2 regions of the Streptomyces sp. NPDC102258 genome follow, and region 1 is predicted to be linked to the other one. Evidence: riboswitches for the same ligand, from Rfam matches in the RefSeq annotation. Region 1 holds a riboswitch; the other holds the start of a gene.
What was found. Region 1 has a riboswitch for glycine ahead of gcvT (glycine cleavage system aminomethyltransferase GcvT). Riboswitches for the same ligand answer to the same signal wherever they lie in the genome.

Region 1 (5,411 bases):
GTCGATCATGTCCTCGTGGAACTCGTTGGGGTCGTGCCCCAACAGGTTCACGATCAGCGGCGCGAAGACCGCCACCAGGATCAGGAGGATCACGACCACACCGCCCGTCAGCGCGACCTTGTCGCGCTTGAGGCGCATCCAGGCGATGCGGCCGGGCGAGCGGCCTTCGATGGCCTTGGCAGGGACGTCGGCTACGGACACGGGTGCGGGTGTTTCCGCGCTCGTGTCGTGCAGTGGTGCCGTCATCGTGGTGGGGACCCCTCTCGGCCGACGGGTGGCCGGCCCATGCCCGCCGCTGTGGCGGCGTTGGTGCGGAGTGGCGCTCGGAGTGCTCGGGACGCCTGGAGCGCGTGCGAAGTGCGGTGTGGTGAAGGTGATGCAGCCGGAGTGCGGGAAGTGCAGGAAGTGCCGGGAGTGCTGTGTGAAACACCAAGCGAAGACCACGTGCCGAACCGGGGTCTGGCAGGACTGACCGGCTCTTGGGTGGGGAGTCTTCATCGGGCGCTCGACCAGCCGCCAGACCCGCAGATGAATGGATGCGCAAACGTGATCTGAGGCCCGAGTTCCCGTTATCCGGACTCCGCTCACGGCTCAGCGGAGCAACACCGTCTGTTCGGTACGCAAACGGACATGGCGCGCAACTCACAAGAGGAGCACGCCTATTGGACACCCATCACGGGCGATACCCGGACAAGCGGAAGGCCGCCGGGAACGGGGTTCCCGACGGCCTTCCGCTCACGCGTCCCTAGTAGGCCGCGGCCTGACCCTCGCGGTCGTAGAACGGGCGGGTCCGCGCCCGCAGCCACATCGCGACCGGATCGTGCTCGTCCGCCAGCGCCACCGTGCACACCGGCACCCCCTCGGGCACCGCGCCGACCGACTGCCGCATCATCTCCCGTACGGATTCCAGCGCGGGCGCCGAGGCGTCGTACAGGTCCAGCCCGACCGCGAGGTACGCCGACCCCAGCGCGGGCTGCACCCAGGCGCGGCGCAGCGCGCGCACGGCCGGGGTGCGGTGGGCGTGCTGGGTGAGCAGCCCGTAGAACTGCGGGAGCTCCAGGGCCGGCTCCGACAGCCGCAGCGGGCCCGCGGGCATCCGGTCCAGGCCGGTGGCGACGCGGCGCAGGTCGGCCCACGGCACGCCGAGGCCGCCGCCGGGGGCGTGCGGATTGACCCACAGGCCCCAGCGGTCGGGGTACAGGGCGCGGGCGATGTCCCGGCCGGTGACCACCTCGTAGCCGCGGTTCCAGCCGCTGGCGGCCAGCTCCTGCGGCGAGGTCACGCAGGGCGCGTAGCCGAGGCCCTCGACCTCCATGCCGCCGTACTGGGCGTCCGGCGAGCCGGCCTGCCCCTGCCACAGCAGCATCCACAGCCGCCCCTCGGCGAGGGAGTGCAGGAACGACTCGTACCCCTCGTAGCGCCCGGGAGTCACCTGGCGCAGCATGTGCTCGACCTGCCCGGCCGCGGCCGTGCCTGACGCACTCACCCGGTACCCCTCTTCCGCCCGTCGTCCACCCGTACCGACCAGCTTAAGCGGCGCTAGGGAAGGTAGAAGGGGCGTACGCGCTCACGAATCCAGTCCGTGACCGGGTCCTCGGCCGCGTCGAGCAGGATCAACTGGACGGGCCAGGGCGCCGGTACGCGGGCCAGCGCCCGGCCGAGCGCCGCCAGCGGGGCCTCCCGGGCGGCGGGATCCCATCCCACCAGGCGGACACCGACGTACAGCTGCGGCGGCCCGGCCTCGACGCTGGCCAGGCAGCGGTGCGCGGCGGCGACCACTGCGGTGGCGCGGAACTCCTCGGCGGCGGCGGCGAGGAAGTCGACGGGGTCCTCCTGCCAGTCGGGCTCGTAGAGCCGGACCCGGCCGCCGGTGGCGGGCCCGTCGAGCGGGGTCCGTCCGGCCCGGCACAGCTCCGCGACGGCTGCCGGGGGCAGCGGGACGCCGACGGCGCCCTCGGGGTTCACGGCGATGCCGAGCTGCGGGGGCAGGCCGCGGGCGAACTCGACGGCGGGGGCGACCGCGAAGTCCATGGCGGGTCCGGCGCAGAAGCGGAACTGGGCCTCGGAGCTGTAGACGGGGACGTAGGCCGCTTCGCCGATCAGCATCGTGGGCAGGTCGAGGGCGGCGTGCCCGGGGCCGCCGCCCTGCGGCAGCGGGACCCAGACCTGGCTGCGGCCGAGCACCTCCAGGATGCGCGGCCCGGCGTCCGGTGCGCCGAGGGCCGCCCCGAGGACCTGTTCCAACTCGTTCGCCGGCCAGCCGCTGCCCTGCATGTACCCCTGCTCTCCGTAAGGCTCCGCCCCGATGTCGCCCCGAGGCTACCGCCCCCTCGGCGGCCGTCCGTCAGGGGTGGAAGGCGATCCGGCTCACGGCGGCGGCCGAGCGGCGGTCGAGGAGCACGGCGGAGGCGCAGCCGGCCGGGAGCCGGCCCGCCTCGGCGTCGCGCAGCAGCCGGCCCACCGCGCCCCGGTGCCGGGCGAAGGCGTACGCGGAGACCCGCCGGCCCCGCGCGGCCTGCCCGGACAGGGCCTCCTCGGCGCTGGTGTCCAGCAGCAGCAGGTGCAGCGAGCGGCCCCGGCGGCGGGCGGCGGCGGCGAGCAGGCCGCGCACCCACACCTGGGTGCCGCAATCGTGGACGACGACGGAGGCCCCGGAGCGCAGCCGCCGCCAGAGCCCCCAGTAGTGCGCGGCCCGCACCAGCGGCCGGTACACGGCGTACGGCAGGGCCGCCGGCATCCGCCGCTCCCAGCGTTCGCGGACGTCCTGGGAGTCGACGCCGTCCTGCGCGGCGCGCTTGATCAGGGTGCTCTTGCCGCCGCCGGGCAGGCCGGACACCACCACGATGTCCCCGTCGCGGAACCCGAGCCGCCGCGGCCCGCACGCCGGGCCGCCGCGCAGGTCGCGCACCGGGGCCGCCGTACGCGGCCGGGGGCTGCGCTGGGCCGGGACCCCGCTCACGGTTCCCGTCGTCGTCAGCACTCCGAATCTCCGCACAGTGATCGTCTCCCCCCGATGCCGGACCGCCGGGACACCGATGCCCGCCGAGTGTAAAGAGACGGTAATCCCGGGGTCCCGGTTCCGGTCCGTCCGTTCTTCAGGGCCCCACTGCCCGCGCCCGAGCGGGCCGTGCAATGATGTGCGCCATCTGGACACCAACTGCATACCGGCCGCTTGAATCCGCGCGGGAGAGTCCCGGCACGCCGTGAGGCCGTGCCCGGGCGCCGAAGGAGCAAGTACCTCCCTTGAATCTCTCAGGCCCCGTACCGCGTGGATGAGGCAGATCTGAAAAGCGAGCCGCGAGATGTCCGTCCCCGACGGCCGCCGCGCGCTCCACCCAAGGTGCAAGCCCAGGGCGTCCCGTCCTTCACACGGGGAACTCTCGGCGAACCTCTCAGGTTCCGATGACAGATGGGGAGGATCGTCCTCGTCATGTCATGCCCTGGGACCCGGGAGCCACACCCATGAGCACTGCCCCCCGCCTGACCGCGCTCGACGCGCTGCACCGCTCGCTCGGTGCGACCATGACCGACTTCGCGGGCTGGGACATGCCGCTGCGCTACGCCAGTGAGCGCGACGAGCACAACGCCGTGCGCACCAGGGCCGGTCTCTTCGACCTGTCCCACATGGGCGAGATCACCCTGACCGGCCCCGAGGCCGTCAAGGTCCTGGACTACGCGCTGGTCGGCAACATCTCCACCGTCGGCGTCGGCCGCGCCCGCTACACGCACATCTGCCAGGAGGACGGCGGGATCCTGGACGACCTGATCGTCTACCGCCTGGGCGAGAGCGAGTTCATGGTCGTCGCCAACGCCTCGAACGCCCAGGTCGTGCTGGACGCGCTGACCGAGCGGGCCGCCGGCTTCGACGCCGAGGTCCGCGACGACCGCGACGCGTACGCGCTCATCGCCGTCCAGGGCCCCGAGTCCCCCGGCATCCTGAAGTCGCTGACCGACGCCGACCTGGACGGCCTGAAGTACTACGCGGGCCTGCCGGGCACCGTCGCGGGCGTGCCCGCGCTGATCGCGCGCACCGGCTACACCGGCGAGGACGGCTTCGAGCTGTTCGTCGCCCCCGAGCACGCCGTGGAGCTGTGGCAGGCGCTGACGAAGGCCGGCGAGGGCGTCGGCCTGGTCCCGGCCGGCCTGTCCTGCCGCGACACGCTGCGCCTGGAGGCGGGCATGCCGCTGTACGGACACGAGCTGACCACCTCGCTCACGCCCTTCGACGCGGGGCTGGGCCGGGTCGTGAAGTTCGAGAAGGAGGGCGACTTCGTCGGCCGCGCCGCGCTGGAGGCCGCCGCCGAGCGCGCCGCGACGAACCCGCCGCGCAAGCTGGTCGGCCTGATCGCCGAGGGCCGCCGCGTCCCGCGCGCCGGTTTCCCGGTCGTCGCCGGCGGCGAGGTCATCGGCGAGGTCACCTCGGGCGCCCCGTCCCCGACGCTGGGCAGGCCGATCGCCATGGCGTACGTGGACGCGGCGCACGCCGCGCCCGGCACCTCCGGCGTCGGCGTGGACATTCGCGGTACGCATGAGGCGTACGAGGTCGTGGCGCTGCCGTTCTACAAGCGGCAGAAGTAGTCACCACCGCCGTGCGCCCGGCCGTGCGGCGGTGTTCCGGCGCCCCGGCGCCCGTCTCGGCAGGCGAGACCACTGTTCACATCCACTCCCCCGCATCCAGGAGAATCAGGTCATGAGCAACCCCCAGCAGCTGCGTTTCAGCAAGGAGCACGAGTGGCTGTCGGCCGCCGTGGACGGCGTCGCGACGGTCGGCATCACGGAGTTCGCGGCCAACGCGCTCGGTGACGTCGTCTACGCCCAGCTCCCCGAGGTCGGCGACACGGTGACCGCGGGCGAGACCTGTGGTGAGCTGGAGTCGACCAAGTCCGTCAGCGACCTGTACTCCCCCGTCTCCGGTGAGGTCGTCGAGGCCAACCAGGACGTCGTGGACGACCCCTCGCTGGTGAACTCCGCTCCGTTCGAGGGCGGCTGGCTGTTCAAGGTGCGCGTCTCGGAGGAGCCGGGCGACCTGCTCTCCGCCGACGACTACGCCGCGTTCACCCACTCCGACAACTGATCCCCGGGGACTCCTGATGTCCGTACTGAACACTCCTCTCCACGAGCTCGACCCGGACGTCGCCGCCGCCGTCGACGCCGAGCTCGTGCGCCAGCAGTCCACCCTGGAAATGATCGCGTCGGAGAACTTCGCTCCGGTCGCCGTCATGGAGGCCCAGGGCTCGGTCCTGACCAACAAGTACGCCGAGGGCTACCCGGGCCGCCGTTACTACGGCGGCTGCGAGCACGTCGACGTGGTCGAGCAGATCGCGATCGACCGCGTCAAGGCGCTGTTCGGCGCCGAGGCCGCGAACGTCCAGCCGCACTCCGGTGCGCAGGCCAACGCCGCCGCGATGTTC
Region 2 (5,411 bases), on a different contig from region 1:
TGTGTGAACGAGCTCGACGTTGTGGGTGTCCGGGTGGAAATGCCCTCCAACCAACCGATCGTGCTCCTGCGTGAAGTGGGAGGCGACCGGTACCTCCCCATCTGGATCGGTCCTGGGGAGGCGACCGCCATTGCCTTCGCGCAGCAGGGGATGGCCCCTGCCCGGCCGCTGACGCACGACCTGTTCAAGGACGTGCTGGAGGCGGTCGGTGAGGAGCTCACCGAGGTCCGGATCACGGATCTGCGGGAGGGCGTCTTCTACGCGGAGCTTGTCTTCGCGAGCGGGGTCGAGGTGAGCGCGCGGCCGTCGGACGCCATAGCGCTGGCCCTGCGCACGGGGACGCCGATCTACGGCAGTGACGGTGTGCTCGACGACGCCGGAATCGCCATTCCCGACGAGCAGGAGGATGAGGTGGAGAAGTTCCGCGAGTTCCTCGACCAGATCTCGCCCGAGGACTTCGGCACCGGCCCGCAGCAGTAGGCCGGGCGGGGAGGCGGTGACCGCGGCGAAACGCGGGCCGCGTCACCCACCGGGAACTTTCAGCCCATTCGAGTAGCCTTTCCCCGCAATGGGGTACGGGAAACCACTCTCAGGGTGATTATCACTCGGCGTGCCGAGTGTGGCGATCGTTGACGCACCCCTGGTCACTGCCTACCTTCGAGGGGGCAGGTCAAGGACGGAGGGTCGGCGTGAGGATCACGGGCGACGGTACGACCGGGGGCACCCCCGCACGGAGTGATGGTGGGCCGTACGCGCTGCACGGCGGCGCGGCGGGTTCCGCGCACCGTCAGCCTGCGTCGACGCCGGTCGGACCGGTGAACGAGGCCCCGGCGTCCGAGCAGGTCGGCTACCGGGGACCGACGGCGTGCGCCGCCGCCGGGATCACCTACCGGCAGCTCGACTACTGGGCGCGGACCGGGCTGGTGGAGCCCAGCGTGCGGGCCGCGTACGGGTCCGGCACGCAGCGGCTCTACAGCTTCCGCGACGTGGTCGTCCTCAAGATCGTCAAGCGCTTCCTGGACACCGGGGTGGCACTGCAGAACATCCGCACCGCAGTCCAGCACCTGCGCGACCGGGGCTTTTCCGATCTCGGCCGGATGACCCTGATGAGCGACGGCGCGACCGTGTACGAGTGCACGTCCCCGGACCAGGTCGTGAGCCTGCTGGAGGGCGGCCAGGGCGTGTTCGGGATCGCCGTGGGCGTGGTGTGGCGGGACGTGGAGAACGCCCTGTCGCAGCTGCACGGGGAGCGCGTGGACACCGGGGAGACCCTGGTGGGCCACAACCCCGCCGACGAGCTGGCCGCGCGCCGCAACCGGGCCGTCTGACCGGCGCGCGGGCGCACGTCACCGCGTTGTCAGTGGCGTAGGGCAGCATCGGTGCGGTGAGAGCCGCCCCGACCATCATGCACCTGGACATGGACGCCTTCTACGCCTCGGTCGAGCAGGCGTCGAAGCCCAGCCTGCGGGGCAAGGCCGTCATCGTCGGGGGCCTCGGGCCGCGCGGGGTGGTGGCCACCGCCTCGTACGAGGCCCGGCGCTTCGGGGTGCATTCGGCGATGCCGACCGCCCAGGCCCGCCGGCTCTGCCCGAACGGCGCCTATCTGATCCCCCGCTTCAGCCTCTACCGGGAGGTCAGCGAGACCGTCATGGGCCTGCTGCGGGAGCTGTCGCCGCTGGTGGAGCCGCTCAGCCTGGACGAGGCCTTCGTGGATCTGGAGGCGGGGGGCACGGCCTTCGACGCGGCGAGCGCCCGCGCGGCGGGGGAGCGGCTGCGGGCGGACATCACGGCCGCGACGGGGCTGAGCGGATCGGTGGGGCTGGCCGGGTCGAAGATGCTGGCCAAGGTCGCCTCGGAGGAGGCCAAGCCGGACGGGCTGCTGCTGATCGAACCCGGCACCGAACGGGAACTCCTCGCGCCGATGTCGGTACGGACGCTGCCCGGGGTGGGGCCGGCCACCGGGGAGCACCTGCGGCGGGCCGGGATCACCACCGTCGGGGAGCTGGCCGAGGCGGGCGAGGACGAGCTGGTGCGGATGGTGGGGCGGGCCCACGGGGTCGGCCTGTACCGGATGGCGCTCGGGCTGGACGACCGGCCGGTGGTCGCCGAGCGGGACGCGAAGTCGGTGTCCGTGGAGGACACCTTCGACGTGGACCTGCACGACCGGGTCCGGATCCGCGGGGAGGTGCAGCGGCTCGCCGACCGGTGCGTGGGGCGGCTGCGCGCCTCCGGGCACTCGGGGCGGACCATCGTCCTGAAGGTGCGCCGCTACGACTTCTCCACGCTGACCCGGTCCGAGACCCTGCGGGGGCCGACCGACGACCCCTCGGTGGTGCGGGAGGCCGCGGCGCGGCTGCTGGAGGGCGTGGACACCACCGGCGGGGTCCGGCTGCTGGGCGTCGGCGTGACGGGGCTCGCTGACTACACCCAGGAGGACCTGTTCGCCCAGGCGCTCGGCGCCGAGGCCGGCGCGGGCGGGGAGGCCGGGGAGGGTGTGCCGGAGGGGGCCGCCGCGCCGGACGAGGCGGTTGGGGCCGGCGGGGCCGAGGGGGGCGCCGGGGGTCCGGAGGCTCTTGCGGCGCCGGGGGAGCCAGGGGCGGACGCCGCTCCCGTACGGCACTGGGCCGCGGGGAGCGACGTACGGCACGCGGTGTACGGGCCCGGCTGGGTGCAGGGCAGCGGGGTCGGACGGGTCACCGTACGGTTCGAGGGGCCGGGCACGCCGCCCGGGCGGGTGCGTACCTTCCGGCTGGACGACCCCGAACTGGAGGCCTCCGACCCGCTGCCCCTGGTGGGGCGGCCGGCGGAGACGGCTTAGGGCCGCTTCTCCGGCGGCGGGTGGTGGAACTCCGAGGGGAGGGTGACGTCCAGGCCGTAGTGGTGGTAGAGCTGCAGCTCCTGTTCGGGGGAGAGGTGGCGACCGACGCCGAAATCGGGGGCGTCCTTGATGAGGGAGCGTTCGAAGGGCACCCGCAGGGTGTCGTCCACCACCTCGCTGGGCTCCAGGGGGACGAAGGCGTCCCGGCCGAAGAGGCCGGTGCGGACGGCGGCCCACTCCGGTACGCCCGTGGCGTCGTCGAGGTACACCTCGTCCACGGTGCCGATCTTGGCGCCGTTGCGGTCGAACGCCTTGCGGCCGATCAGGCTGCGCGGATCGATGTCGGTCTGCACGGTCCCTCCGTACGGTCGCAGTGGTGGAACTCATCCGTAACCACTACAAAAGTGCATAAAGGCAGAGGGGGCCACTTGAGGGAGCCGCGAGATCCCCGCTGGTAGGCTGGGTGACGGCTGTTGACCCTGTGCGGGAGAGTCCTCCGAATGAGCTCGACGGAGGCGCCGAAGGAGCAAATCCTCCCCGGAATCTCTCAGGCATACGTACCGCACGTGGTGAGGCCACTCTGGAAAGCAGGGGCGGGTACCGGGCACGCAGTACCGGTTCCTCTCCTCACCGACGGTGAAAACCGGATCTCAAGGGCGATCCCCGCGAGGCCCGGTGAAGCTCTCAGGTTGAGATGACAGAGGGGGAGGCCGTCCGGGTGCCCGCGCCGTGGTGCCCCTCGCAGGTCATACGACCAGGAGGCCTCCGTCATGACCGCCAACCGCATTCCGCTCTCCCAGCTGGAGCGAGGCATCCCCTTCGAGCAGCGTCACATCGGCCCCGACGCCGAGGCGCAGGCCAAGATGCTCGCCCATGTGGGCTACGGCTCCCTTGACGAGCTCACCGCCGCCGCGGTACCGGATGTGATCAAGACCGCCGAGGCGCTGAACCTGCCCGAGGCGCGCACCGAGGCCGAGGTGCTGGCCGAGCTGCGGTCGCTCGCGGACCGCAACCAGGTGCTGTCGCCGATGATCGGCCTGGGCTACTACGGCACCTTCACGCCGCCAGTGATCCTGCGCAACGTCATGGAGAACCCGGCCTGGTACACGGCGTACACCCCGTACCAGCCGGAGATCTCGCAGGGCCGCCTGGAGGCGCTGCTCAACTTCCAGACCGTCGTCGCCGACCTGACCGGCCTGCCGACCTCCGGTGCCTCCCTGCTGGACGAGGGCACCGCCGCCGCCGAGGCCATGTCCCTGGCCCGGCGCGTGGGCAAGGTCAAGGGCGGTGTCTTCCTGATCGACGCCGACGCGCTGCCGCAGACCATCGCCGTGATCGAGACCCGCGCCGAGCCGATCGGCGTCGAGGTCGTCGTCGCCGACCTGTCCGGGGGCATCCCGGCCGAGATCGCCGAGCGCGGCGTCTTCGGCGTGCTCCTGCAGTACCCGGGCGCCTCCGGTGCCGTGCGCGCGATCAAGCCCGTCATCGACCAGGCCCACGGGCTCGGCGCCATCGTCACCGTCTGCGCCGACCTGCTCGCGCTGACCCTGCTCACCTCCCCGGGCGAGCTCGGCGCCGACATCGCGGTCGGCACCACGCAGCGCTTCGGCGTCCCGATGGGCTTCGGCGGCCCGCACGCCGGCTACATGGCCGTCCAGCAGCAGCACGCCCGCTCGCTGCCCGGCCGCCTCGTCGGCGTCTCCGTGGACGCGGACGGCAACAAGGCGTACCGCCTGGCCCTGCAGACCCGCGAGCAGCACATCCGCCGCGAGAAGGCCACCAGCAACATCTGTACCGCGCAGGTGCTGCTCGCCGTCATGGCCGGCATGTACGCCGTCTACCACGGTCCGGACGGGCTGCGCACGATCGCCCGCCGCACCCACCGCTACGCCGCCCTCCTCGCCGCGGGCCTGACGGCCGGCGGGGTCGAGCTGGTGCACGGCTCCTTCTTCGACACGGTCACCGCCCGGGTGCCCGGCAGGGCCGCCGAGGTCGCCGCCGCCGCCCGCGCGAACGGCGTCAACCTCTTCCAGGTGGACGCCGACCACGTCTCCGTCGCCTGTGACGAGACCACCCTGCGCGCCGACGTCGACGCCGTCTGGGCCGCCTTCGGCGTCAGCGCCGACATCGAGGCCCTGGACGAGGTCACCGCCGACACGCTGCCCGAGGGCCTGCTGCGCTCGGACGCGTACCTGACCCACCCGGTCTTCCACCAGCACCGCTCCGAGACCGCGATGCTCCGCTACCTGCGCAAGCTCTCGGACAAGGACTACGCGCTGGACCGCGGCATGATCCCGCTGGGCTCCTGCACCATGAAGCTCAACGCGACCACCGAGATGGAGCCGGTGACCTGGCCGGAGTTCGGCCAGCTGCACCCGTTCGCCCCGGTGGAGCAGGCGGAGGGCTACCTCACGCTCATCACCGAGCTGGAGGAACGTCTCTGCGAAGTCACCGGATACGACAAGGTCTCGATCCAGCCGAACGCCGGCTCCCAGGGTGAGCTGGCCGGCCTGCTGGCCGTCCGCGCCTACCACCGGGCGAACGGCGACGAGCAGCGCACCATCTGCCTCATCCCGTCCTCCGCGCACGGCAC

Region 2: another riboswitch for glycine. It lies ahead of gcvP (aminomethyl-transferring glycine dehydrogenase); the one in region 1 lies ahead of gcvT (glycine cleavage system aminomethyltransferase GcvT).

What each region holds. Positions count from the first base shown of each region.
Region 1 covers NZ_JBVJLO010000004.1:70,260-75,670, forward strand. Annotated here, with positions in the region: gene ACZ6ZT_RS08280 (ABC transporter permease) at 1-246, opposite strand, end outside; gene ACZ6ZT_RS08285 (enhanced serine sensitivity protein SseB C-terminal domain-containing protein) at 746-1,486, opposite strand; gene ACZ6ZT_RS08290 (enhanced serine sensitivity protein SseB) at 1,540-2,274, opposite strand; gene ACZ6ZT_RS08295 (AAA family ATPase) at 2,345-2,977, opposite strand; glycine riboswitch at 3,174-3,277, shown strand; gene gcvT (glycine cleavage system aminomethyltransferase GcvT) at 3,463-4,578, shown strand; gene gcvH (glycine cleavage system protein GcvH) at 4,691-5,074, shown strand; gene glyA (serine hydroxymethyltransferase) at 5,091-5,411, shown strand, end outside.
Region 2 covers NZ_JBVJLO010000002.1:7,447-12,857, forward strand. Annotated here, with positions in the region: gene ACZ6ZT_RS03205 (bifunctional nuclease family protein) at 4-480, shown strand; gene ACZ6ZT_RS03210 (MerR family transcriptional regulator) at 690-1,328, shown strand; gene ACZ6ZT_RS03215 (DNA polymerase IV) at 1,385-2,818, shown strand; gene ACZ6ZT_RS03220 (PRC-barrel domain-containing protein) at 2,815-3,171, opposite strand; glycine riboswitch at 3,293-3,391, shown strand; gene gcvP (aminomethyl-transferring glycine dehydrogenase) at 3,589-5,411, shown strand, end outside.